Regions from separate parts of the Pseudomonas sp. LBUM1653 genome, predicted to be linked through region 3. Evidence: riboswitches for the same ligand, from Rfam matches in the RefSeq annotation. Region 3 holds a riboswitch; each other region holds the start of a gene.
The links. A riboswitch is a leader RNA that binds a small molecule or an ion and turns the genes downstream of it on or off. The one in region 3 is predicted to bind cobalamin.
Positions count from the first base shown of each region.

Region 1: it holds a riboswitch for cobalamin, as region 3 does, so the genes downstream of both, ACA054_RS12930 (ABC transporter substrate-binding protein) here and ACA054_RS17705 (CbtB domain-containing protein) in region 3, are expected to answer to the same signal.
Region 2: it holds a riboswitch for cobalamin, as region 3 does, so the genes downstream of both, cobO (cob(I)yrinic acid a,c-diamide adenosyltransferase) here and ACA054_RS17705 (CbtB domain-containing protein) in region 3, are expected to answer to the same signal.

Region 1 is NZ_CP166803.1:2,828,285-2,836,243, forward strand. Features, by position in the region: gene ACA054_RS12900 (GFA family protein) at 1-101, opposite strand, end outside; gene ACA054_RS12905 (avidin-fold protein) at 185-550, opposite strand; gene ACA054_RS12910 (hypothetical protein) at 646-1,299, opposite strand; gene ACA054_RS12915 (OprD family porin) at 1,395-2,729, opposite strand; gene ACA054_RS12920 (ABC transporter ATP-binding protein) at 2,750-3,541, opposite strand; gene ACA054_RS12925 (FecCD family ABC transporter permease) at 3,538-4,554, opposite strand; gene ACA054_RS12930 (ABC transporter substrate-binding protein) at 4,551-5,564, opposite strand; cobalamin riboswitch at 5,709-5,903, opposite strand; gene ACA054_RS12935 (acetyltransferase domain-containing protein) at 5,937-7,109, opposite strand.
Region 2 is NZ_CP166803.1:1,899,194-1,907,152, forward strand. Features, by position in the region: gene ACA054_RS08750 (AI-2E family transporter) at 1-794, shown strand, start outside; gene hda (DnaA regulatory inactivator Hda) at 992-1,696, shown strand; gene ACA054_RS08760 (C40 family peptidase) at 1,923-2,570, shown strand; gene ACA054_RS08765 (C40 family peptidase) at 2,736-3,272, shown strand; gene ACA054_RS08770 (O-methyltransferase) at 3,291-3,944, shown strand; gene ACA054_RS08775 (PQQ-dependent sugar dehydrogenase) at 4,051-5,364, opposite strand; gene ACA054_RS08780 (hypothetical protein) at 5,432-6,016, opposite strand; cobalamin riboswitch at 6,168-6,401, shown strand; gene cobO (cob(I)yrinic acid a,c-diamide adenosyltransferase) at 6,485-7,096, shown strand; gene ACA054_RS08790 (cobyrinic acid a,c-diamide synthase CobB) at 7,093-7,959, shown strand, end outside.
Region 3 is NZ_CP166803.1:3,969,621-3,977,579, reverse strand. Features, by position in the region: gene ACA054_RS17730 (fatty acid cis/trans isomerase) at 1-1,761, shown strand, start outside; gene nfuA (Fe-S biogenesis protein NfuA) at 1,950-2,534, shown strand; gene cobM (precorrin-4 C(11)-methyltransferase) at 2,678-3,424, opposite strand; gene ACA054_RS17715 (cobalamin biosynthesis protein) at 3,505-3,918, opposite strand; gene ACA054_RS17710 (CbtA family protein) at 3,915-4,619, opposite strand; gene ACA054_RS17705 (CbtB domain-containing protein) at 4,631-4,825, opposite strand; cobalamin riboswitch at 4,947-5,171, opposite strand; cobalamin riboswitch at 5,348-5,559, shown strand; gene cobW (cobalamin biosynthesis protein CobW) at 5,659-6,729, shown strand; gene cobN (cobaltochelatase subunit CobN) at 6,733-7,959, shown strand, end outside.

The DNA of each region.
Region 1 (7,959 bases), 1.1 Mb from region 3:
GCATGGGTCTTGCGGCAGGTACTACAGTGACAATGGCTGATTGGCATATCAATGCTATCGATCTCATAGCCTACAGCCCCACAAGCGCAGCTTCCTTTCAATTCATCCTCCGGTTTTGTAACAGTGCGAAGATCATCGCTTGCATGGCTTTTCGCAGTCTGACGGCGCCGCCGCCAGTTGTTTGCTACGCAGTAAGCTCGACGTAGCTCGACTCCCCACCTCCAGTCGCACCGGACAGCCAACCCCATACAAAGGACAGCGTGGTACGTCCCGCCTGATCAACGCCTACCGTGCCACGAGACCAGCCGGACAGAATCTCACCCTCCGTAGTCAGGCAATGAAAAAGAAGCTCGATGGTATCGGGGCCTGTCACGCGGCCGACTTGATTGCCCATGCGGATCTTGCCGCCTTGGTAGGTACCCGAAACGGCATCTCCCTCGACATGGTAATGAAAAACCGTGCCTGCACCGGATAGCCCGTGGGCGTTGCCCGCTACCGTAAATCGTCGATTGTGCAAACGCTCGTTGATTTGAGAAAAGGGGATTTCCATAAATGTCGCGTCCTTTAGTCGAGAGGGTCCATTCCAGCGTTCGATTATCCTAACCCGATACTCGTCTACCTTTCTCCCTCAAACGTCACATCAATTCACGTTCTCTGCATCAGCCTCGCAAACTCCTGTCGGCAAGAGGGCTGATTTTTTCCGGGAAGCGATGCGATCATTTGATCAAAGGCCGTTACCGAATATCGTCCATCAAGGTTTTCTACGGTGGGCATTTTTGCAGGAAACCCGAATCGCACTCTGCCGGGAAGCACTTCATCCATGGCTGAGTACCAGGTCAGCAGAGCCTGTTGGAGGCGCACGTGTAACTCGAATCTATTCCGTCGGCGGGTGGTGTCTGCTTTGGCTCGTTCTCGCGCGAGTTGAGGATCTATGCGGCCAACAATGTAACAGTCAGCAAAGCCAATACGTCCTTGTGCAATGGTTTCTCTTGTGGCGTCCAACTCTACTCGCCAGTCGTGTTCGCTCGCCTCGCCGATCTGCCAAAGGCACCAAATGTAGTGGAGCTTGAGAGGGTCACTGTCACACAAAGCCCACGAAGAAAAGTCTTCCATGGCCAACGCTTTTTGCCAGCGATCCACGTTTCGCTCTGCCCAAAAAATGGCTGCTCCGACTGGATCCTTTATCCGATCCGGCTCGTTTTCAAAGCGGCCGTTTTCAGGAATGACATGCTGCCCTCCATGCTTGGCGCACCAAGTGGTTTTCCCGCTGGCGCTGATACCTTCAACAACCAAAATCATCGTTATGACTGCTCCATTAATTGCGCCATCCTGGTAAGTCCCAAAGCATCGGGGGTTTACGTGGTTTCTGTCCAGGGAGTTGGCCGCCAACAGGCTCAGAACCTTCCTGTCAGTGGGTACTCCACAGCCAGGCGTATCTGGTCCGTGTCCAGTTCTGCCTGGGCCGTATTGCCCCGATGTACATTGTGTTGCAACGACAGGGTGGTGCCTTTCGCCACGCCACCTTGCACCACATAGCGCACCTGCAGGTCACGTTCCCAATGTTTGCCGCCTTCGCCATAACCCAGATAGGCATAGCCGCCTTGCGGGTCGACATGGCTGCCATCGATTTGGCTGCCGCGTACATAAGCGGCGCTCATGGACAGGCCCGGTAACCCCCAGGGGGTGACATCCAGATCGTAGCGAGCTTGCCAGGACTGTTCATTGGGTGCGTTGAAGTCCGACAACTGCACGGCGTTGCTGATAAAGATCGCACCGCGGGTGACGTAGTCAAACGGCGTGTGTGCATCCACCTTCTGATAACCGAGGCTAAAGCCATGCGGGCCTTGGGTGTAAGTGGACATCAGGCTCCAGGTGGTGTTGTCGATCCTGCCGGATAACGACTGGCCCTCATCAGTGGTTCGGTACAGGTTCAGGTTGAGTGTCAACGAGCGCCTTTCATCCAGCGGCTGGATGAAGGTGCCGCCCAGGTAATGCTGGTTCCAGGTGTCCGCATAGCGAGAGGTATAGACGCTGACGTTCAGTTTCTTTCCCGGTGTGAAGACCATGCCCGCGAGATCGAAGGCATTGCCTTTCACGGCGTTGGAATAGTTGACCACGAAGCCCTGGTCATGACTGCTGGCATTTCGATCGGTACTTTCGGTGAAATGTCCTGCGACCAGCTTCAGTGCCTCGAACTCGTTGCTGGAGAGGAACACGCCGGTGGCGGTCTCCGCAAGCAGGCGGCTATCGGACGAACTGAATACCGGGGTTTTCACGCGCTGCTCGCCATAGCTCAGGACTGTCGACGACAGGCGAAGTTTGACCGCCGCACCGCCGCGGCTGAACGCGTCCTTCGGATGGCCCTGGTTGTCGAGAGCGAGCAAGCGCGCTTTCCCTGCGCGGCCACCGCCGCTGTCCAGTTGTGTGCCGAGATAGGCATGCGCATCCATACCCACCCCGATCAGGCCATGAGTGAAGCCCGATTGCACCGTACCCATCAGCCCGTAGGCCCATTCTTCGGCGTAGCCATTTCGCTCGTCACGCGGTTTGTAGGCATTGCGCGCAGCGTTGTTGCGGGCGCCATTTCGGTACTCGCGATGGTCGTAAACCGTGCGATTGAGCACGCTCCAGGTGCTGTCCTGGATAAATCCATTGGATTGCGATTGAGCCGAATCAGCGAGTGCGAGTGGACTTGCCAGGGCGAGGAGAAAGGCTGATCGGGTATGCATATTGGGTGTCCACAAACGAATCAGGAAGAGCGCAAGCGCAGGATGTACGCTCCGTCAAACGGGTCAATGAGGTAGTGCGCGTGGACACCGAACGTGTCCAGAAGGCGTTGTGGGGTCAACACTTCGAGCGGTTTGCCAAGGGCCACCAGGCGTCCCTTTTCCAGCACAGCCAAACGATCACAGGTGAGTGCCTGGTTGAGGTCGTGCAGGGCAATCACGGTGGTCACGGGCAGCGCGTGAACCGCGTGCAAAATCGCCAGCTGGTGCTGGATATCCAGGTGATTGGTCGGTTCGTCCAGCAACAGGATCTGCGGGCGCTGCGCCAGGGAGCGAGCGATATGTACGCGCTGACGCTCGCCGCCAGAAAGGCTACGCCAGGTGCGCCTGCTCAGATGCGTCGCATCAACGTCACGCAAGGCTTGATGGACGATGTCATCGTCCGCCTTCGACCATGGACTCAAGGCCGACAGCCACGGCGTTCGGCCCAGGGCCACGGCATCGAACACACTGATCGCATCCAGTGTGTCGGCTTGCTGTTCAACCACCGCCAGGGTTTGTGCGATGGTTCGCCGTGACAGTGTCTTGAGGCTTTCGCCGTTGAGATGGATGGCTCCCCGGCTGGGGAGGCGCACGCCGGCCAGCAGTTTGAGCAGCGTGGATTTTCCTGAACCGTTGGGCCCGACAAGGCCCAGGGTCTCGCCCCGACGAATGTCCAGGTGGATCTCGTGCAGTAATTCAACATCGCGGATATGGAATCCGAGGCTGGAACAACTCAGCACGGCTTCGTCGATAACAGGGGCAATAGCATTCATCGGGCATTCCTCCGACCGACCAGGATCAGCGCGAACACCGGCGCGCCGACCAATGCCGTAATCACGCCGACCGGAATCACCTGGCCCTTGATCAGCGTCCGGGACAGAACATCCGCGCCAATCAGGAACACTGCACCCCCCAGCGCACTGGCCGGCAGCAGCCGCGTATGCCGAGTGCCCAGCAACAGCCTGGCGGCGTGGGGTATGACCAGCCCAACGAAACCGATGGAGCCGACAATCGACACCATCACCGCCGTCACCAGGGCGGCACAACTGATCAACAGAAATTGCACAGGCCGTACCGCAATGCCGAGCGAGGCCGCGGAGTCGGCGCCAAAGGTGAAGGCATCCAGCGCACGCCGGTGCCACAGGCAAACCGCCAGACCGGCTAGCGCAACCGGTACGGCCAGCCACACCGATGGCCAGCGCACGCCACTGAGATTGCCCAGCAACCAGAACATGATGCCGCGAGCCTGTTCGGAACTGGCCGACTTGGTGATCAGGAACGCCGTGAGCGCATTGAACAGTTGCGAACCGGCAATCCCCGCCAGGATGATCTGCCCGGTACTGCCAGGCGAACCGCTGGCGCGGCCCAGCAACACAACGACGGCGAAGGCAGCAACGGCGCCGGCAAACGCCCCGACCGACATCGAAATCGCTCCGGCACCCAAGCCCAGCAACGCCACCAGCACCGCGCCCGTCGAGGCCCCCGCAGAAATGCCGAGCAGGTAGGGATCGGCCAACGGGTTACGCAGCAGCGATTGCAGGATCACTCCGCAGGTCGCCAGGCCCGCCCCGCAAGCCGCCGCCACCAGCGCGCGAGTCAGGCGGTAGTTCCAGACGATGCCCTCGTCGATGGGATCGAGAGCATACCCGGCCGCCCACAGTTTGTTGGCCAGCACCTGGAACACCACACCGGGTTCGATGCGGGTTTCACCGATGGCCACGCCGGCAATCACGGCCAGAAGCAGCGCCACCAGTGCAAGCAGAGTACGAATCAGCGTCACGGTCATTTCGGCAGGTCGTAGCTGTTGATGGCCGTCGCCAGCGATTCGAGACCGTCGAACATTCTCACGCTGGCCTGCATGGCCATGGCGTCGAGGATAATGATGCGGTTGCTTTTCACGGCATCCATGTTGCGGGTCACAGGATCGCTACGCAGGAATTCCAGCTTCTTTTGATAGTCATCAGCCGGGAAACGACGGCGATCCATGCGGGCGATGACCAGGAACGTCGGGTTGGCCTTGGCGATGGTTTCCCAGCCAACGGTTGGCCACTCTTCGTCGGACTGCACCACATTGCGCACGCCCAAGGTGCCCAGCATGAAGTCGGGAATGCCCTTGTGCCCGGCGACATAGGGATCGATATCCAGGCTGGCACTGGAAAACCAGACCAGCGCGCTGGTGTGCTTGAGGTCTTTGTCTTGCACCGAGGCGATGGACTTGGCCAGGCTGGCCTGCAGCTGCGCGTTCAGCTGCTGCGCACGCGCCTGGACATCAAAAATCTCAGCCAGCTGGGTGATGCTCTTGTAGATGCTTTCAATACGAAATGGCTGCAGGCGGGTGCCGTCGGCGCCGACCAGGTTGTCCTTGGACTCGCAGTCCGAGGGCATGAGATAGGTTGGAATCTGCAGTTCGTGAAACTGCTCGCGGGTAGCGACTGCGCCTTGCGGGCCGACCATCCATTCCAGCTCGACGGCGACCAGTTCCGGGCGCTTGCCGATCACCGACTCGAAACTCGGCTCGTTATCGGCCAGGCGTTCGATCTTGTCGTTTTGCACCTTGTACTGACCCAGCACATCATTGAACCACAGCGAAGTACCGACCAGTTTGTCGCCAAGTCCGAGGGCAAAAAGCATTTCGGTGCCGGCCTGGCCGATCGTCACAGCCCGGGCAGGGGCCTGCGCGAACGTCAGTGGGCTGCCGCAGTTTTCAATCGTCAGCGGGTAATGAGTCGGGGAGGCATAGGCGAGGGAACAAACACCCAGGCCTGTGACGAGGGCGAAAAAGCGCGGCAACAGCATGATGCAATCTCCATTTGAACCGTACACGCAGCAAGGGTGCAAGGTCTGGAAAACACATCATCGAGCGCTGCCGAAAAAGCAGTGCAAGGCCGATCACCTGAGTGGCGCGCGCAAGGATGTCCTTCCCGGACACCCCGCCGGTTAGTGATTGTTGCTTGGCCGGCAGGTCTCCTGACTGATGCGTCATGGCGTGCTCCAGCCTTCCCGGGAATCGATCCCAGTGGCAGTTCAGGAGCAGGCTCGGCACCTACAGTTGCGGGGGCAGTTCCGTTTGATGCGTTGGCAGCATCACGGATTCCCTATTAATCCCGTTTGGGAACCGGCGGCGGCATGGTAGTCGATCATGCCGCCCGAGGCGAACCCATCTACTGATCAGAAGTATTTGAGCCAGCCGATATCGCGACGACGCGCCTTCAATGCAGCGAACCAGCGCACCGGTAGATACAGCGATGCAGCCAGGAGCACGGCCGTCAGCCACACAGCCCACATGCCGTCGAAGCCGAAGTAGTCGCCCTGGTTCAAGCCGAACGACGCCACGCTGAGCAGATACAGCATTTTCAGCACATAAAGATGGAGCAGGTAGAAGAACATCGGCGCCGCACCAAATACCGCCAGGGTGCTGATCCACTTGTGTTGCCGGGCCCGCTCAAAGCCAAGCAGCAGCAACAGCCCTACGCCTAGCGTCAGACACAGGAACAGCAGGGAAGGTGGGTATTTGGTGATGTTGAAGAAACTCATGAGGCTGTGCGTAATGCTTTCATGGACCACCCAATGCGCCTCGCCATAACCGTTGACCAGGCGCAGGGCGATGAAGCCGATCAATGCGCCGGCCCCGGCCAGCAACAGATAGCGCTGACGCACGGCGGCCGAGGTTGAGCGTGCGAACCAGGGGCCGATGCAGTAACCCAGGGCGATGACCCCGATCCACGGCAGCACGGGATAGGAGCTGCGCAGGCGCAAGTTGTCGGAGAATTCGATCCAGCCGCGATCATGCAAAATGGCCCAAGGCAGATGCAGCGCCGATCCGACCGGGAAGTGCAGGGGATCGAGCAGGTTGTGCCCGCCGACGATGACCAGGCCCACCACACACAGGATTGGCCGAGGAAGCCAGACCAGTGCGGCGAGGGCAATCATGCTGACACCAATCGCCCAGATCACCTGCAGGTAGATCACGGTGGGCGGGAGCTGGAAGGTCCAGGCGAAATTCACCAGGGTGAACTCCAGCACAACCAGGAACAGGCCACGCTTGAACAGGAACATCGATACATCGTTCTTGCCCTGGTGCTTTTCGCCGTACAGGTAAGCGGACAGTCCAGTGAGAAGCACGAACACCGGCGCACATAAATGGGCGAGTGTCCGGCTGAAAAACAACGTCGGTTCAGTGCTGTCGATGAGCATCGGGTCAGCGACCTGGCGGTGCAGAAAGAACGTCTCGCGCACGTGATCCAGCAGCATGAACAGGATCACCAAGCCCCTGAGGGCATCGATGGACATCAGGCGTTGGTTTAGGCTGGTGGCGGGCGGGGGTTGAACAATGTTTGTCATTGAAAGTCGCAGGCAGGGAGTGGATCACTCTGTCGGTAAACAACCGACGGTTAATGTATTGATATAACGTAACATATAATCTTGGCTTGTGGGCTTGTTTTCTACGAGTGTCGTGGTGCTGCAAAACAAAAAGCACAACACTGCCGTAATGCTGTTCACTTTGGGTTGGGGGCTGCTGGTGCATATTTGGATTGGGTGTATATCCGTTGCTGCGGTAACGGCCACTTATGGTTTCGCTTTTACAGCGAGTCACTTGGAAGAGCCTGTAGGAGCGAGCATGCTCCGGGCGGCGTTCCGACGATGGTGGTCAACAATGACGCGGGGAGCCTGACACCCCGCGGTGCTCTCAGGTTTTTCGTCGGAACGCCGCCCGGAGCATGCTCGCTCCTACAGAGCCCGCCGCGCTGGGCCGGAACGAAGCCTCTCGATGGGGCAAGAAAATCAAAAGCCAAAGCAAAAGCGAAGCGGCCTGATAGCCGACCTGATTGCAGGTCTGTCCGCGATCCAACTGTGGGAGCGAGCCTGCTCGCGATGGACTTCCAGACAACGCGTTCATGCAGACAGGGCGCGTTATCGTTGACGTCCATCGCGAGCAGGCTCGCTCCCACAGGGGATTGGGGGTATCCGCAAAAGTCAGGTCGGCTGTCAGGCCGCCTCGCTTTGGCTTTAGATTTGGGCGCCCCGTTAAACCACGATGGCCGAACGCAGGCATTGCGCAGTGGGTAAACCGGCAGGACGCCGGTTTAGCCGCGCTGGGCCAGGGACGGCCCATCGCGGCGACCCCTGTAGGAGCGAGCATGCTCGCGATGGAGGTCAACGATGACGCGGGGAGCCTGACACCCCCCGGTGC
Region 2 (7,959 bases), 2.1 Mb from region 3:
TGCTCGATTGGCTGCAGCACACGGCATTGCCATGGGCGCAATCGAAGTTTGGCCTGTCGGAGGGCTTCTGGAAGTTCGACAAACTCAAGGCCGCGATCAGCGAGCACATGGGGCAGACCACCGACATTGTCGGCGTGGTGCTGACTCAGGCGACGGCGTCGGGTCTGGCGTTGATTGGCTGGTTGGCGAATCTGGTGCTGATTCCGGTGGTCAGTTTCTACTTGCTGCGAGACTGGGACCTGATGATGGCCAAGATCCGCAGCCTGCTGCCGCGCGATCGCGAAGAGCGGGCGGTGTCACTGGCTGAAGAGTGCCATGAAGTGCTCGGCGCCTTCGTCCGCGGGCAATTGCTGGTGATGGTCGCGTTGGGCGTGATCTATGCCGCGGGCCTGATGCTGGTGGGCCTGGAGTTGGGCCTGCTGATCGGGATGATTGCCGGGCTGGCGGCGATCGTGCCGTACATGGGCTTTATCGTTGGTATTGGCGCGGCACTGATTGCTGGCCTGTTCCAGTTTGGCGGCGATTTGTATCCCATGGCGGGCATCGTCGCGGTGTTCATGGTCGGTCAGGCATTGGAGGGCATGGTGCTCACGCCATTGCTGGTGGGGGACCGCATCGGCCTGCACCCGGTGGCGGTGATCTTCGCGATTCTGGCAGGCGGCGAACTGTTTGGTTTTACCGGTGTTTTGCTGGCACTGCCCGTGGCGGCGGTGATCATGGTGCTACTGCGCCATGTGCATGATTTGTATAAGGATTCCGGTATGTACAGTGGTGTGGACGAACCAGAGCTGTAGACAGGGTCACGGGCAGCCCGGATCGACGCCCAGTGGCTGCCCGTGGCGCCAAAGAATCTGTCATAAAACCGGGGCGCTAACGCAAACCTTTGATTTTGCTTGTGGTCTGTCGCATTGTGCGGTCGGCTTCACGGGTATAAACTTCGCAAACTTTACACAGAGGCCACTAACGGTTCCTTTGGAACTGTTCAGTCAGCATGAAACCGATTCAGCTGCCCCTAGGTGTGCGTCTGCGTGACGACGCCACCTTCATCAACTACTACCCAGGCGCCAATGCCGCTGCACTCGGCTATGTCGAGCGGCTGTGCGAAGCCGACGCCGGCTGGACCGAAAGCCTGATTTATCTCTGGGGCAAGCACGGGGTAGGGCGCACGCATCTGTTGCAGGCCGCATGCCTGCGTTTCGAACAAATGGGCGAAACGGCGGTTTACCTGCCGCTGGCCGAGTTGATGGATCGCGGCATCGAGATTCTCGACAACCTCGAGCAATACGAACTGGTGTGCCTGGACGACTTGCAGGCGGTGGCAGGCAAGGCTGACTGGGAAGAAGCGTTGTTCCACCTGTTCAACCGGCTGCGTGACAGTGGTCGGCGTCTGCTGATTGCCGCGTCGACTTCGCCACGCGAGCTGCCGGTAAAGCTGGCGGACCTCAAGTCGCGCCTGACTTTGGCGCTGATATTCCAGATGCGCCCACTCTCCGACGAAGACAAGTTGCGCGCCCTGCAGCTGCGTGCGTCGCGTCGCGGCCTGCACCTGACCGACGAAGTCGGGCATTTTATCCTGACCCGCGGTACCCGCAGCATGAGCGCGCTGTTCGAGCTGCTTGAGCAACTCGACCAGGCCTCTCTTCAAGCTCAGCGCAAGCTGACCATTCCGTTCCTCAAAGAGACGCTGGGCTGGTAGCCAGGCCTTGTAAATTCAAGGCCTGCAGCTATGTTCGGCAAATTCGATGCGTCAGAAAATCCGCTTTCCTGCGGGGTGCAGGCTGCGTAAAGTGTCTAGAACGGGCTTTAGCGCTTAGATGTCATCGAGAAATCAAGAAGTCACAAAAAGTTCGATTGAATTTGCAAATGAGGATGATAGCGGGCATAGTTTCGCTTCTTTAAAACTATCAGCCACGGTCGTGCCCATGCTAAATCGCTTTGCACCCCTCGTGCCCCTCGCACTCGTTACCCTGTTGTTCGGTTGCGCTGCCCACACGCCAGTGTCCGAGCAAGCACAACAACAGCAGATTCAACATTCCGTTTCCGCCCAGTCTTCCGCTCTCTATAAGCAAGCGCTTGAGCTTGAAGAAGCGGCCACTGAGAAAGAACTGGCCAGCTTCACCGACGGCAAGTCGTACCAGCTTCCGGTTCTGGCCGACAGCATCCTCGAACGCGGCATGTCCCTGATCGGTACCCGTTACCGTTTCGGCGGTACTTCCGAAGCAGGTTTCGATTGCAGCGGTTTCATCGGTTATCTGTTCCGTGAAGAAGCCGGTATGAACCTGCCGCGCTCCACCCGCGAAATGATCAACGTGGACGCGCCGCTGGTTTCGCGTAGCAAGCTTGAACCGGGTGACCTGCTGTTCTTCGCCACCAACGGTCGTCGCGGTCGCGTCAGTCACGCCGGGATCTACCTGGGTGACAACCAGTTCATCCACTCCAGCAGCCGCAAAAGCGGTGGTGTGCGCATCGATAACCTCGGTGACAGCTACTGGAGCAAGACCTTCATCGAAGCCAAGCGTGCACTCGCCATGGCTCCCGCTGCGACGCCAATCGTCACGGCTCGCAAGTAAGCGCACATTTTGTAAGGCGAACTTAAAGTCTTACTTGAAGTTTGCCTGATAAGCGCTAAAATTCTGATCAATGAATGATGGCAAACCGCCTGCGTAATCCGCAGGCGGTTTTCTTTTCTGCGCTCCCGCAGAAATTAGCCGCAGCCTGATCAGGATGCTCTGCTTATGACGATGTCGGCCCGCCTCGCAATCATGCTATTCGCAGCGCTGCTCAGTGCTTGTGCCAGCCGTACACCGCCACCTGCGCCGGTGGTTCGCGCGCCCATCGTATTCAGTTCCTCCCAGGACTTTTCTCCTGAAGCGCAAGACGTGCTGTTTCGCGCGTTGGGGTTGGTCGGCACGCCTTATCGCTGGGGCGGCAACACGCCGGATTCCGGATTCGATTGCAGTGGCCTGATTGGCTACGTCTACCGTGACATGGCCGGTATTTCCCTGCCCCGCACCACCCGCGAAATGATCACCATGCAAGCGGCCAATGTCGGTAAGGAAGGCCTGCAAACCGGTGACCTGATCTTCTTCGCTACCAATGGCGGTTCCCAGGTCAGCCATGCTGGCATCTATGTCGGTGAAGGGCGTTTCGTGCATGCGCCAGCTACCGGTGGCACGGTCAAGCTCGACAGCTTGTCCAAGGCTTATTGGCAGCGAGCCTACCTAAGCGCCAAGCGCGTTCTGCATCCCGAGCATTTGGCGCGCAATCCGTAACAGCCAGAGGTTGTTGTCATGACCGCCCGCACGCTCAATCTCGACGATTCGCTCTATCAGTACCTGCTCGACGTCTCCCTGCGCGAAACCCCGCTGCTCAAGCGCTTGCGCGACGAAACCCAGGCGCTGCCCATGGCGCGCTGGCAGGTGGCACCGGAACAGGGGCAATTTCTCGCCTTGCTGGTAAAACTCACCGGTGCCCGACGTGTGCTGGAAGTCGGCACTTTTACCGGTTACAGCGCCCTGTGCATGGCAGCGGCATTGCCGGATGACGGTTCGCTGATCTGCTGTGACATTCCCGGGGACTACAACGCCATCGCGCGCCGCTATTGGCAGGAGGCCGGCCTGTCCGGGCGAATCGATCTGCGTCTGGCGCCGGCGCTGGAAACCCTCGGCAGGCTGGACGAGTCAGGCCAGTTCAATCTGGTGTTCATCGATGCTGACAAGGCCAATTACCCGGCCTACCTGGAACATGCGCTACGCCTGTTGCGTACCGGTGGCCTGGCGGTATTCGATAACACGCTGTGGAGTGGTCGGGTGCTTGAGGACAATCCCGAGAGCGCCGATACCCGCGCTATCCAGGCACTCAATCGTGCCTTGAAGGATGACGCGCGGGTGGATCTGTCGCTGTTGCCGCTGGGGGATGGGCTCACGCTCTGCCGTAAACGCTAATCCCTTGTGGGAGCGAGCCTGCTCGCGAATGCGGTGGATCAGTCACATTAATGTCGGCTGACACGCCCCTTTCGCGAGCAGGCTCGCTCCCACAAGTGTGTTGTCGCTATTTAACCGCCGACACCCGCCACACCTTGTTCCCCACATCATCGGCCACCAGCAAATCCCCTTGTTGATCGATCACCACACCCACCGGCCGGCCCATGGCTTTTTCCTCGTCATTGAGGAACCCGGTGAGTACATCCACCGGTTGCCCGGTCGGTTTGCCGCCGCTAAAGGGCACGAAAATCACTTTGTAACCGCTGTGCGGCTTGCGGTTCCATGAGCCGTGTTGGCCAATGAACGCACCTTCCTTGAACTGCGCCGGCAACCTGTTGCCTTCGGCAAACGTCAGGCCCAGTGAGGCGGTGTGGGGGCCGACTGCGTAGTCCGGTGCAATCGCCTTGGCCACCAGGTCGGGGTTTTGCGGCTCGACGCGCACGTCGACGTGCTGGCCGTAATAGCTGAATGGCCAGCCGTAGAAGGCGCCATCCTTCACCGAGGTGATGTAGTCCGGCACCAGGTCGCTGCCGATTTCGTCCCGCTCGTTGACGGCCGTCCACAGGGCGCCGCTTTGTGGCTCCCAGGCCATGCCATTGGGGTTGCGCAGGCCTGAAGCGAAGATCCGGTGGTTGCCGGTGGCGCGATCCACTTCCCAGATCGCCGCGCGCCCTTGCTCCTGATCCATGCCGTTTTCACCGACGTTGCTGTTGGAGCCCACCGTGACGTACAGCTTGCTGCCGTCCTTGCTGGCGATGACGTTTTTGGTCCAGTGGTGATTCAGGGTTCCCCCCGGCAGGTCGACGACCTTGATCGGTTGTGACTTGATTGCCGTGTCACCGTTTTCATAGTGGAAGCGCAACAGCCGGTCGGTGTCGGCCACGTAGAGGTCATTGCCGACCAGGGTCATGCCAAAGGGCGAGTTGAGGTTTTCCAGGAAGACCGTGCGGGTTTCGGCAATGCCGTCATGGTTGGTGTCGCGCAGCAGTGTGATGCGGTTCGGGCTCGGCACGGCGGCACCGGCGCGTCCCATGACTTTCTTGGTGATCCAGCCCTTGATGCCTTTGTTGTCATCGGGTTTGGGCGGGGCATTGGTTTCGGCGACCAGCACGTCGCCATTGGGCAGCACGTAAAGCCAGCGCGGATGATCGAGGTTTTCGGCAAATGCGCCGACCTGAGTGCCGCTGGCCGCGACGGGTTTTACGCCGTTCGCCCAGCCGATGGCCGGGGCGATGTTCATCGTCGGGAACAGTGTCTTGTTCGGCTCCGGGAGTTTGGGAGACGGCCCGGTGCCGTCGTTGACTTGCAAGCGGGCGGTTTCGCCACAGGCGGCGAGCCCTCCCGCTAACGCGATGACGAAAACCAGCTCAGATGTGCGCATTGCTGACCTTCCCTATGAATGAAGTGACTTAAATCATAGAGAAGCGTGACAGGCCGATGGTTCAACCTTAGCCGCGAGCTTCCTTGAGCAGCACGGCAATACCGGGGTGATAGTGACCGGCTTCGTTGCGCAATTTGCGATAGGCATAAGGGAAATACCAGGCTACGGCGCAGCAGTGTTCCTTTTGCAGGTCATCGACCATGTCCTGGAGTTCTTCGGGGGTAGCGCCTTGCTGGCTCTTGTGCGGTGCGACGAACAGGCAGCCGATTTTCAGATCGCTGGCGTAGCTGATTTTTTTCGCGTCGCTGGTGATGTCCTGCAGGGCCTGAGTCAGGTTCAGGCTGTTGACCCGTGGCCAGCGTTGCGTGGTCTGCAGCCAGGCGCGTGCTTCGGTCGTGGCGATGAACAGATCGGCGCGGCCGTTGCGTTCGCCTTCTTCGATCTGTTTGCGGGTGGGCGATTGTTGCAGCGTGATCATCTCGGCCATCCATGCGGCGGCGGAGAGCAGACCAAGGTTGGCTTTTTCGTCGAGCCAGTAGGGTGTCTCGCTGTCGCCGCGCACGGCGTTATAGCGGTCGATACAGTCGAACCAGCGTTCCAGTACCGAACGCAGGAATTCCAGCTTCGGATTGCTGATGATCATGCCTTGCATGGGGCTCACCCTTTTTCTTGTTTGTGAGGTTGTGGCTATTTGATATCACTGCTGTGAGTGTGGCACAAGATTGACGTCATTTTATGGATGAGTGGCCGTTATTCGTTCCGGTACCGCGTCTTCAATTGACGCTCCACCCCCAACCCTCTAACCTTCGCCGCTTGTTTCAGGTGCTCTGTGACTTGGGTCGACAGAGTGAAACAGGGAAGCCGGTGAGCGAGCGCTTCAGTCGATGAAGCCCTGCGATCCCGGCGCTGCCCCCGCAACGGTAAATGAGTGAAAACTGCGTCTGAAGCCACTGCGTCGATCTGTGACGCGGGAAGGCGCGCAGTCAGGCATCACGCCGCTCATGAGCCCGGAGACCGGCCTGATCCATCCAAGCGGCATCACGGTGGGCGATGCCAGGCTTCTTGCCGTCTATTCTTGTGCCTGCCCGCCGTTAATCCTGCCTCAACGGAGAGCTCCCCCATGTCTGATACCCCTGATCGTGACGAACGTCATCTTGCGCGCATGCTGCGCAAAAAGGCCGTGATCGACGAACGCATCGCCAATTCCCCGAACGAATGCGGCCTGCTGCTGGTGCTCACCGGCAACGGCAAAGGCAAGAGCAGCTCGGCGTTCGGCATGCTCGCGCGCGCCATGGGGCATGGCATGCAGTGCGGTGTGGTGCAGTTCATCAAGGGGCGCAACAGCACCGGCGAAGAGTTGTTCTTCCGCCGCTTCCCCGAGCAGGTGCGTTTTCATGTGATGGGCGAGGGCTTCACCTGGGAGACCCAGGATCGCCAGCGCGACATCGCGGCGGCCGAAGCGGCCTGGGCGGTGTCGCAGCAATTGCTGCGCGATCCAACGGTCGGCCTGGTGGTGCTGGACGAACTGAACATCGCCCTCAAGCACGGCTACCTCGATCTCGATCAGGTGCTCAGCGATTTGCAGGCGCGCCCGCCCATGCAGCACGTGGTGGTCACCGGCCGCGGCGCCAAGCCGGAAATGGTCGAGCTGGCTGACACCGTCACCGAAATGGGCATGATCAAGCACGCCTTCCAGGCCGGTATCAAAGCGCAAAAAGGCGTCGAGCTGTGAATCAACCTCGTCATTGCCCGGCGGTACTGATTGCCGCGCCGGCGTCCGGCCAGGGCAAGACCACCGTTACCGCCGCGCTGGCCCGGTTGCATCGTAACCAGGGACGCAAGGTTCGCGTGTTCAAGTGCGGCCCGGACTTTCTCGATCCGATGATCCTCGAACGCGCCAGCGGTGCGCCGGTGTATCAGCTGGACATGTGGATGGTCGGCGAGCAGGACAGTCGCCGGCTGTTGTGGGAGGCTGCCAGCGACGCCGACCTGATCCTGATCGAAGGTGTCATGGGGCTGTTCGACGGTACGCCGTCCAGCGCTGATCTGGCGCGACATTTCGGCGTGCCGGTGCTCGCTGTGATCGACGGCACCGCCATGGCCCAGACCTTTGGTGCATTGGCCCTGGGCCTGGCGCGCTATCAGCCGGACTTGCCGTTTGCCGGCGTGCTGGCCAACCGCGTGGGCACCCTGCGCCACGCGCAACTGCTCGAAGGCAGCCTGACCGAAGGCCTGCGCTGGTACGGTGCCTTGTCCCGTGAGACCGGGATCGAATTGCCGAGTCGACACCTTGGCCTGGTACAAGCCAGCGAGTTGAATGACCTGGATGTGCGCCTCGATGCGGCGGCCGAAGCCTTGGCCAGCAGTTGTGAAGTCGCGCTCCCGCCGGCGGTGGAATTTGCCGCGCCAGATGTGGTGACTGTTGAACCCTTGCTGGCTGGCGTGCGCATTGCCGTGGCCCATGACGAAGCCTTCGCCTTCACCTATGGCGCGAGCCTGGATTTGTTGCGGGCGATGGGCGCTGAATTGCGGTATTTCTCGCCGATCCGTGACGCGGGTTTGCCAGAGGCAGACAGCCTGTACCTGCCGGGTGGC
Region 3 (7,959 bases):
ACGCTGCAACGCTGGCTGGCTTCCGGTGCACCGATCGATGAGCAGGGCCTGGTACCCAGCGCGAAAGAAGCGTTGCAGGTAGTACAGTGGGAAAACCTGCTCAACGCACCGGGCGCCCGGCAGAGTCTGGTAGGGCGCTGGTTGTTCGAGCACTGGTTTCTTGCGCACATCTATTTCAAGGATGGCGAGCCGGGGCATTTCTTCCAGTGGGTGCGTTCGCGCACGCCGACCGGCCAGCCCATCGACCTGATCAACACCCGCCGGCCGAATGACGACCCTGGCACTCAGGTTTATTACCGCCTGTGGCCGGTGCAGGGCGTGACCGTGCACAAGACCCACATCACCTATGCGCTGAGCGCGGCGAAGATGGCCCGGGTCAAAAGCCTATTCTATAACGGCAACTGGCAGGTCAACGCCTTGCCGGGCTACGGCCCGGAACGCCGGGCCAATCCGTTTACGACCTTCGAAGCGATCCCGGCCCAGGCGCGTTATCAGTTCATGCTCGATAACGCCGAGTATTTCGTGCGCACCTTTATTCGCGGTCCGGTCTGCCGGGGGCAGATCGCAACCGATGTGATCCGCGACAACTTCTGGGCGCTGTTCCAGGCGCCGGAGCATGACCTCTATATCACTGACCCAAACTACCGCGGCCAGGCCACGCCGTTGCTGGCGATGCCGGGGCAAAATGACGACGTTGGCAGTGTCCTGAGCCTGTGGCACGACTACCGCGACAAACGTAACGAATATGAAGCCCTGCGCCGGGACAGCTATGCCGATCTGCCGGCGCCGAGCTGGTCGAGCCTGTGGGCCGGTAACGACAACGCATTGCTGAGCATTTTCCGCCATTTCGACAGCGCTGCAGTGACCAAGGGCCTGATCGGCGACGTGCCGCAAACCATGTGGCTGTTCGACTTTCCGCTGCTGGAGCGTACTTATTATCAGTTGGCGGTGAATTTCGACGTGTTCGGCAATGTTTCCCACCAGGCCCAGACGCGCTTGTATTTCGACCTGATCCGCAATGGCGCCGAGCAGAATTTCCTGCGCCTGATGCCGGCTGATTCCCGGGAGGGCTTCCTTGACGATTGGTACCAGAACAGCGGGAAATTCAAGATGTGGCTGGACTATGAAGCCATTGACGACGACACGCCGACCGCGCTGAAACTCGATGAAAAGGACCCCAAGCGCGACTTCGCCATGCAGCTGCTGGCGCGCTACGGCGAGCTGAACGCCAAGCCTGATCCGATCAATCGCTGCGACGGCGCCTATTGCTCGCGGCCGAACATCGATCCGGTCCTGCAGTCAGCCGAGCAGGCATTGAGTCGCCTGGCCTCACGTCCGGCGGCCGGCCTCAGGGTCATCGATCAACTGCCGGAAGCGACCATGCTGCGCGTCGAAACCGCGAGCGGTCAGCGTGTGGTCTATAGCCTGCTGCGCAACCGTGCGCACAGCAACGTGGCGTTCCTGCTGGGCGAGTCGCTGCGATTTCAGCCGGGGCTCGATACGCTCACCATTTTCCCGGGCGTACTCAGCAGTTACCCGAACTTCATGTTCAACATTCCCGCCGATCAAGTCCCGGAATTCGTGGATGCGATGGAAAACGCCAAGGATGCCGATCGTTTGGAGAAAATCGTCGAACGTTGGGGGATCCGTCGCAGTCATCCGCAGTTCTGGCAATATTTCCATGACCTGAGTCGCTACATCCACGAAACCGAACCGGTGGAAGAGGGCGTGCTGGACATGAATCGCTACGAGAACCTGTAAACACGCTAAACCCCTGTAGGAGCTGCCGCAGGCTGCGATCTTGTGATCTTGAAAATCAAAATCAAAAGATCGCAGCCTGCGGCAGCTCCTACAGGGGGGATTGTCGGAATCTTTCCCGACAAAAATACTAGGACTTTGTCCGGCGCGATGATTGGCGTAAACTGCGCCCAAGCCTGCGAGGAGTTTCCATGACCGCTATTACCATCACCGACGCCGCCCACGATTACCTGGCTGATCTGCTCTCCAAGCAGAACACCCCGGGCATCGGCATCCGCGTCTTCATCACCCAGCCTGGCACCCAGTACGCCGAAACCTGCATTGCCTACTGCAAGCCGGGCGAAGAAAAACCCGAAGACACCGCGCTGGGGCTGAAAAGCTTCACCGCGTACATCGACCATTTCAGCGAAGCTTTCCTGGACGATGCCGTTGTCGACTACGCCACCGACCGCATGGGCGGCCAGCTGACCATCAAGGCGCCTAACGCCAAAGTGCCGATGGTCAATGCCGATAGCCCGGTCAACGAGCGCATCAACTACTACCTGCAAACCGAGATCAACCCGGGGCTGGCCAGCCACGGCGGCCAGGTCAGCCTGATCGACGTGGTCGAAGACGGCATCGCCGTCCTGCAGTTCGGTGGCGGTTGCCAGGGCTGCGGCCAGGCTGACGTAACCTTGAAGGAAGGCATCGAGCGCACCTTGCTCGAGCGTATTCCCGAGCTCAAGGGTGTGCGTGACGTGACTGACCACACGCAGAAAGAAAACGCCTACTACTAAGGTGTTCACTGCGAAATGAAAAAACGGCGCCCCGTGAGCGCCGTTTTTTTATGAGTAAAATTCACTGACCCCTTCGCGAGCAGGCTCGCTCCCACAGTTGATCGCATTCCAATGTGGGAGCGAGCCTGCTCGCGAAGGGGCCTTCAGGGGCGATACAAATGTGCATGCCCCGCACGATACAGCGACGACTCGCTGAACTGCTCACTACCCAACACCCGACCCACCAGAATCAACGCCGTCCGCCGAAACCCCTTGGCTTCAACCTTTTCGGCAATGTCCGCCAACGTCCCCACCACCCAGTCCTGATCCGGCCAGGTCGCCCGATGAATCACCGCAATCGGGCAGTCCGCGCCGTAATGCGGCAGCAATTCGGCGAGGATTTTCTGCAGATGCTTGACCCCCAAATGAATCGCCATGGTCGCCCCGTGCTGAGCCAGGCTGCCCAGTTCTTCTCCAGCGGGCATCGCGGTTTTGTCGGCGTAGCGAGTCAGGATGACGCTCTGTGACACGTCCGGCAAGGTCAGTTCCGCGCCCAACAGCGCCGCGCAGGCGGCCGTTGCGGTGACGCCGGGAATGATTTCAAAAGGAATAGCGAGCTCACGCAGATGGCGAATCTGCTCGCCTATGGCGCCATACAGGCTCGGGTCACCGGAGTGCACGCGAGCCACGTCCTGACCCTTGGCATGGGCGGTTCTGATCAATTCGATAATCTGTTCCAGGTGCAGTTCGGCGCTGTTGACCACCTGCTCGGCGCGGTGTCCTTCCAGCACTGCGGCGGGCACCAGCGAGCCGGCATAGATGATCACCGGGCAGCTGCGAATCAGCCGTTGGCCTTTGACGGTGATCAGTTCCGGGTCGCCGGGACCTGCGCCAATGAAGTAGACGGTCATCGTCGGCTCCTGTTGAAAATGGGGCTGGGCAAGGCTTCAGATGAAGATTGCTCATGATCGAATGCGGATTATCGGGGATTTTACGCGGCGCCAGCCAATGCCAGGGTGGCCTGGGCATATTTTTGTCGCGGGATCAGCAGTTTCGCCGGTGACTGGGTCAGCTGTTCGGCCAGTGCCAGAGCGGCACTTTCCGCCACACCGTAACAGCCGGTACGCTCGAACGCGATCTGCGAATGGTGGCTGAGGTGCGCTTGATAAGCCGCCAATTGTTCACTGCTGAAGTACAGCATTTGTAACCCAAGCTGCTCGGCCAGCTCGATCAGGGCCGGTTCGTTGCGCTTCAAATCGATGCTGGCCAGGGCCTTGATCTGATGCAGTTCGATCTGGTGCGCCTGCAATGCCTGGTCAAGCAGGGCCCGCAGCGTGCTGACGGGGCAGCCGCGCTGGCAGCCCAGGCCGACCACCAGGGTCGGCGCTGTGCCGAGGTTAGTCATGCGTGGTACTGGCCATCGCTTTTGCGGCGGAACAACCAGGCGCTGATCAGGCCCAGGGCCAGCCAGAACGCCACGTTGGTCAGCTGCGAAGCGATTTTGAACTGCGCCTCCAGGGCTTCCGGGGCGAGCATCGAATGCACTTCCGGTTGCGGTGCGCCAATCACATGAGGAACGGCAAGGATCGCTATGCCGAGGATCTTCATCAGCCAGTGCCGGCTGAACACGATCAGGGCGATGCCGACTGCTGTGGAGGCGGCGGTGCCGATCCACCAGATTTGCCGTTGCGCCAGATCGGCAGCCGCGGTGCCTGGTAGCTCAGGCGGCAGGCCGAGGGTCGGCGCCAACACGAAAGTCGCGTAGCCAGCCAGACCCCAGAGCAGGCCCTGAGAGGTTTTGGTCGGCGCGCGCAGGCTGTAGAGACCGGCGAGCATCAGGGCGAAACCGACCGCCACCACCAGATTACCGCCAGTGGTCGACAGCACGCGCTGCCAGCCGTCTTCCGGCTCCCAGGCTTCGGCGTCGTGGGTGTGGGCAGCGACGCCCGCGGCGTGTTCGTGGACTTCAACGGCGGCCGGTTCGGAGTTTTCGTAGGTTTCGGCCTGCAAAATCAGCGGGGCGACCCAGAAGCTTTGCAGCAGGGTCAGCAGCAGGGCGGCCAGCAGCCCGGTGAAACCTGCGGTTTGCGCAATACGCTTGATCATGTCGGCAGGTCTCAATGGCACGGGAACGCGGAACTGTGGCGCGTATCGTGAGCAGCGTTGTGAACGGCTTCGATGTGCGAGAAACCGGCGAAATACACAAGGCTAGCGCCGAGGATCGACGCACAAACGGCGGCGGTCAGGCGTTGAGTCAGGGTTGTGGTGGTGCTGGCGGTGCTGCTATGGCCGGTGCTGCTGATGATCGACATGGCGTTTCCCTCTGGTCTGTCAGCGGGGAATGAAGGCGCATGCAAAACCCTGCACGACCGGGCGCGCAGAGGTTCAAACAGCGCCCGCCCACCGCGGGTTTGTTATTTCAGTGATCGTGTTGGTCACTTTGTGTTGCGGGCCGGTCTCCGGGCTCACGAGGGGCGCAGGCTTTCGCCTTGACCTGCAAGCATCACCTTCCCATGCCACATTGGCACAGTGGATCTGACGCTTCGCTCGCTTACCGTTGCGGGGGCAGCACCGGACTGACATGGCTTGAAGTAAAGCACATGCGGCACCGGTTTCCCGTTTCACCCTGTGAAGGGCACCCGTAACAAGATGCGTAGGAGAGCATGGGCGAGGGGCGGGCGTCAATTGGCAAGGGTTCTCAACTCGAGACCGAGTCGCTTCATTCGCGAGCAGGCTCGCTCCCACAGGTGTTCGCATTCCAATGTGGGAGCGAGCCTGCTCGCGAAGGGGCCGATGCGGGCGACACAAGACATTGACCCGTCCCAATACCATGCGTAGCCTTGCGCTTTCGAGGTTCTTCGGCGTTTGTCGAAGCTAAGAAGGGAACGCGGTCAATGCCGCGGCTGCCCCCGCAACTGTGAACGGTTCAGTTTCTGCCATGCCACTGCATGCGCCAGCCATGGCGCGCGCGGGAAGGCGCAGCAACCGCCAGTCCAACGACTGGCCAGCCGTCAGCCAGGAGACCTGCCTCGATACAGATTCTCACTACAACCGGGCGGGGTGATCCGGTGGCGAAACGCTTGCGGCGCGCTTGTGCGTGGCCGGTTCTCGTCCCGTATGCCCGCCATCTGCCAAAGGGCATCCGATGAAAACACTGGCCAAACTCCCCGTCACCATCGTTACCGGCTTCCTCGGCTCGGGCAAAACCACCTTGCTGCGGCACATGCTCGACAATGCCCAGGGCCGCCGCATCGCAGTGATCGTCAACGAGTTCGGCGAGCTGGGCATCGATGGCGAAATCCTCAAGCAGTGCTCCATCGGTTGCACCGAAGAAGAAGCCAACGGCCGCGTCTACGAGCTGGCCAACGGCTGCCTGTGCTGCACCGTACAAGAAGAGTTCTTCCCGGTGATGCGCGAACTGGTGGCCCGTCGCGGCGATCTCGACCATATCCTGATCGAAACTTCCGGCCTGGCCCTGCCAAAACCTCTGGTCCAGGCCTTCCAGTGGCCGGAAATCCGCAGCGCCTGCACCGTTGATGCGGTGATTACCGTGGTCGACAGCCCGGCCGTGGCGGCTGGCACCTTCGCCGCGTTCCCGGACCAGGTCGACGCCATGCGCAAACTCGACCCGAACCTGGACCACGAATCGCCGCTGCACGAGCTGTTCGCCGACCAGCTGTCCAGCGCCGACCTGGTGATCCTCAACAAGGCCGACCTGATCAGCCCTGAAGACCTGGCCCGTGTGCGCCTGGAAGTCGCCGAGGAATTGCCGCCAGCGGTGAAAGTCATCGAAGCCAGTAGCGGTCGCCTGCCGCTGGACGTATTGATCGGCCTCGGCGCCGGTTCCGAAGAACACATCGACAGCCGTCACAGCCACCACGATCACCACCATGACGGCGACGACGATCATGATGACCACGATCACGATGCCTTCGATTCGATCTCCATCGAACTGCCGGCATCCGACGAAAGCCTGTTGATGGACGCGCTGACCCAACTGGTGGTCCAGCACGGCATCCTGCGGGTCAAGGGTTTCGCGGCGATCCCGAACAAACCGATGCGTCTGCTGATCCAGGGCGTGGGCTCCCGTTTCGACAAGCATTTCGACCGCCAGTGGGGCGTTGAAGAAGCGCGCACCACCCGTCTGGTGTTGATCGGCCAGGCACTGGACGCCGCCTTGCTCGAAGCGCAATTGCGCGCCGCGCTCAGCGTGTAACCCATGCACCTGCTCAGGACCCAGCCCGGCGGATTCGTGTCGGATGACAACATTGCCGACCTTGGTCAAACCCCCGCCGAGCTGGTGATCCTGTGCAGCGGCGACTCCAGCCTGGCGCTGCTCGCCGAAGCGGCGCAGCAGTTGCCAGACGACTACCCGAGCGTGCGCCTGGCCAACCCGATGCAGGTGCAGAATCATGCGTCGGTCGATCTGTATGTCGACGAAGTATTGCGCCACGCCAAAGTCATTCTGATTTCGCTGCACGGCGGCATTGCCTATTGGCGTTATGGCGTGGAGCGGCTGGTGGAATTGTCGCAGCGTGGTGTGCAGCTGATCCTGGTGCCGGGCGATGATCGCCCTGACCCGGAGCTCAGCGACCTGAGCACCGTGGGCGCTGAAGACCGCGACCGGCTTTGGCAGTTCCTGCGCCAGGGTGGCATGAGCAATGCCCTCGATTTTTTCCGCTGCCTGGCCAATCGCTGGCTGGATCGCGACTACGCCTGGGCCGAGCCGCAAACCCTGCCGCGCACGGCGATTTACCACCCGCAAAAAAGCCCCGCAGCACTGAGTGACTGGCAAGCCGACTGGCAGACCGGGCAACCGGTGGCGGCGGTGCTGTTTTACCGCTCGCATTTGCAGGCGGCAAACACCGCTTTCATCGATGTTTTCTGCCAGCGCTTGCAGGCGGCGGGGCTTAATCCGTTGCCGATTGCGCTGGCCAGTTTAAAAGAGCCCGGCTGCCTTTCGGTGGTCGAGGATTGGCTGGATGAAGTCGAGGCAGGGGTAATTCTCAACACCACCGGCTTCGCCCAATCCAGCCCTGAAGCACCGCACTTGCGACCGTTTCGCCGCAACATCCCGGTGATCCAGGCCATTTGCGCCCAGGACAACGAGCCCGGATGGCGTGCCAGCGAGCAGGGTCTAGGCCCGCGGGATCTGGCGATGCACATTGCGTTGCCGGAACTGGACGGACGCATCATCAGCCGGCCGATCAGCTTCAAGGACCTGGCGTGGCGCAGTGAGCGCAGTCAGTCCGACGTGGTCTGCTACCGCGCGCAGCCGGAACGCATGGACTTTGTCGCGGAGCTGGCGCAGCGCTGGATCGATCTGGCGCGGGTGCCCAACGGGCAAAAACGCATTGCGCTGATTCTTGCCAATTATCCGACCCGTGATGGTCGCATCGGCAATGGCGTTGGCCTCGACACTCCGGCGGCCGCGCTGAACATCCTG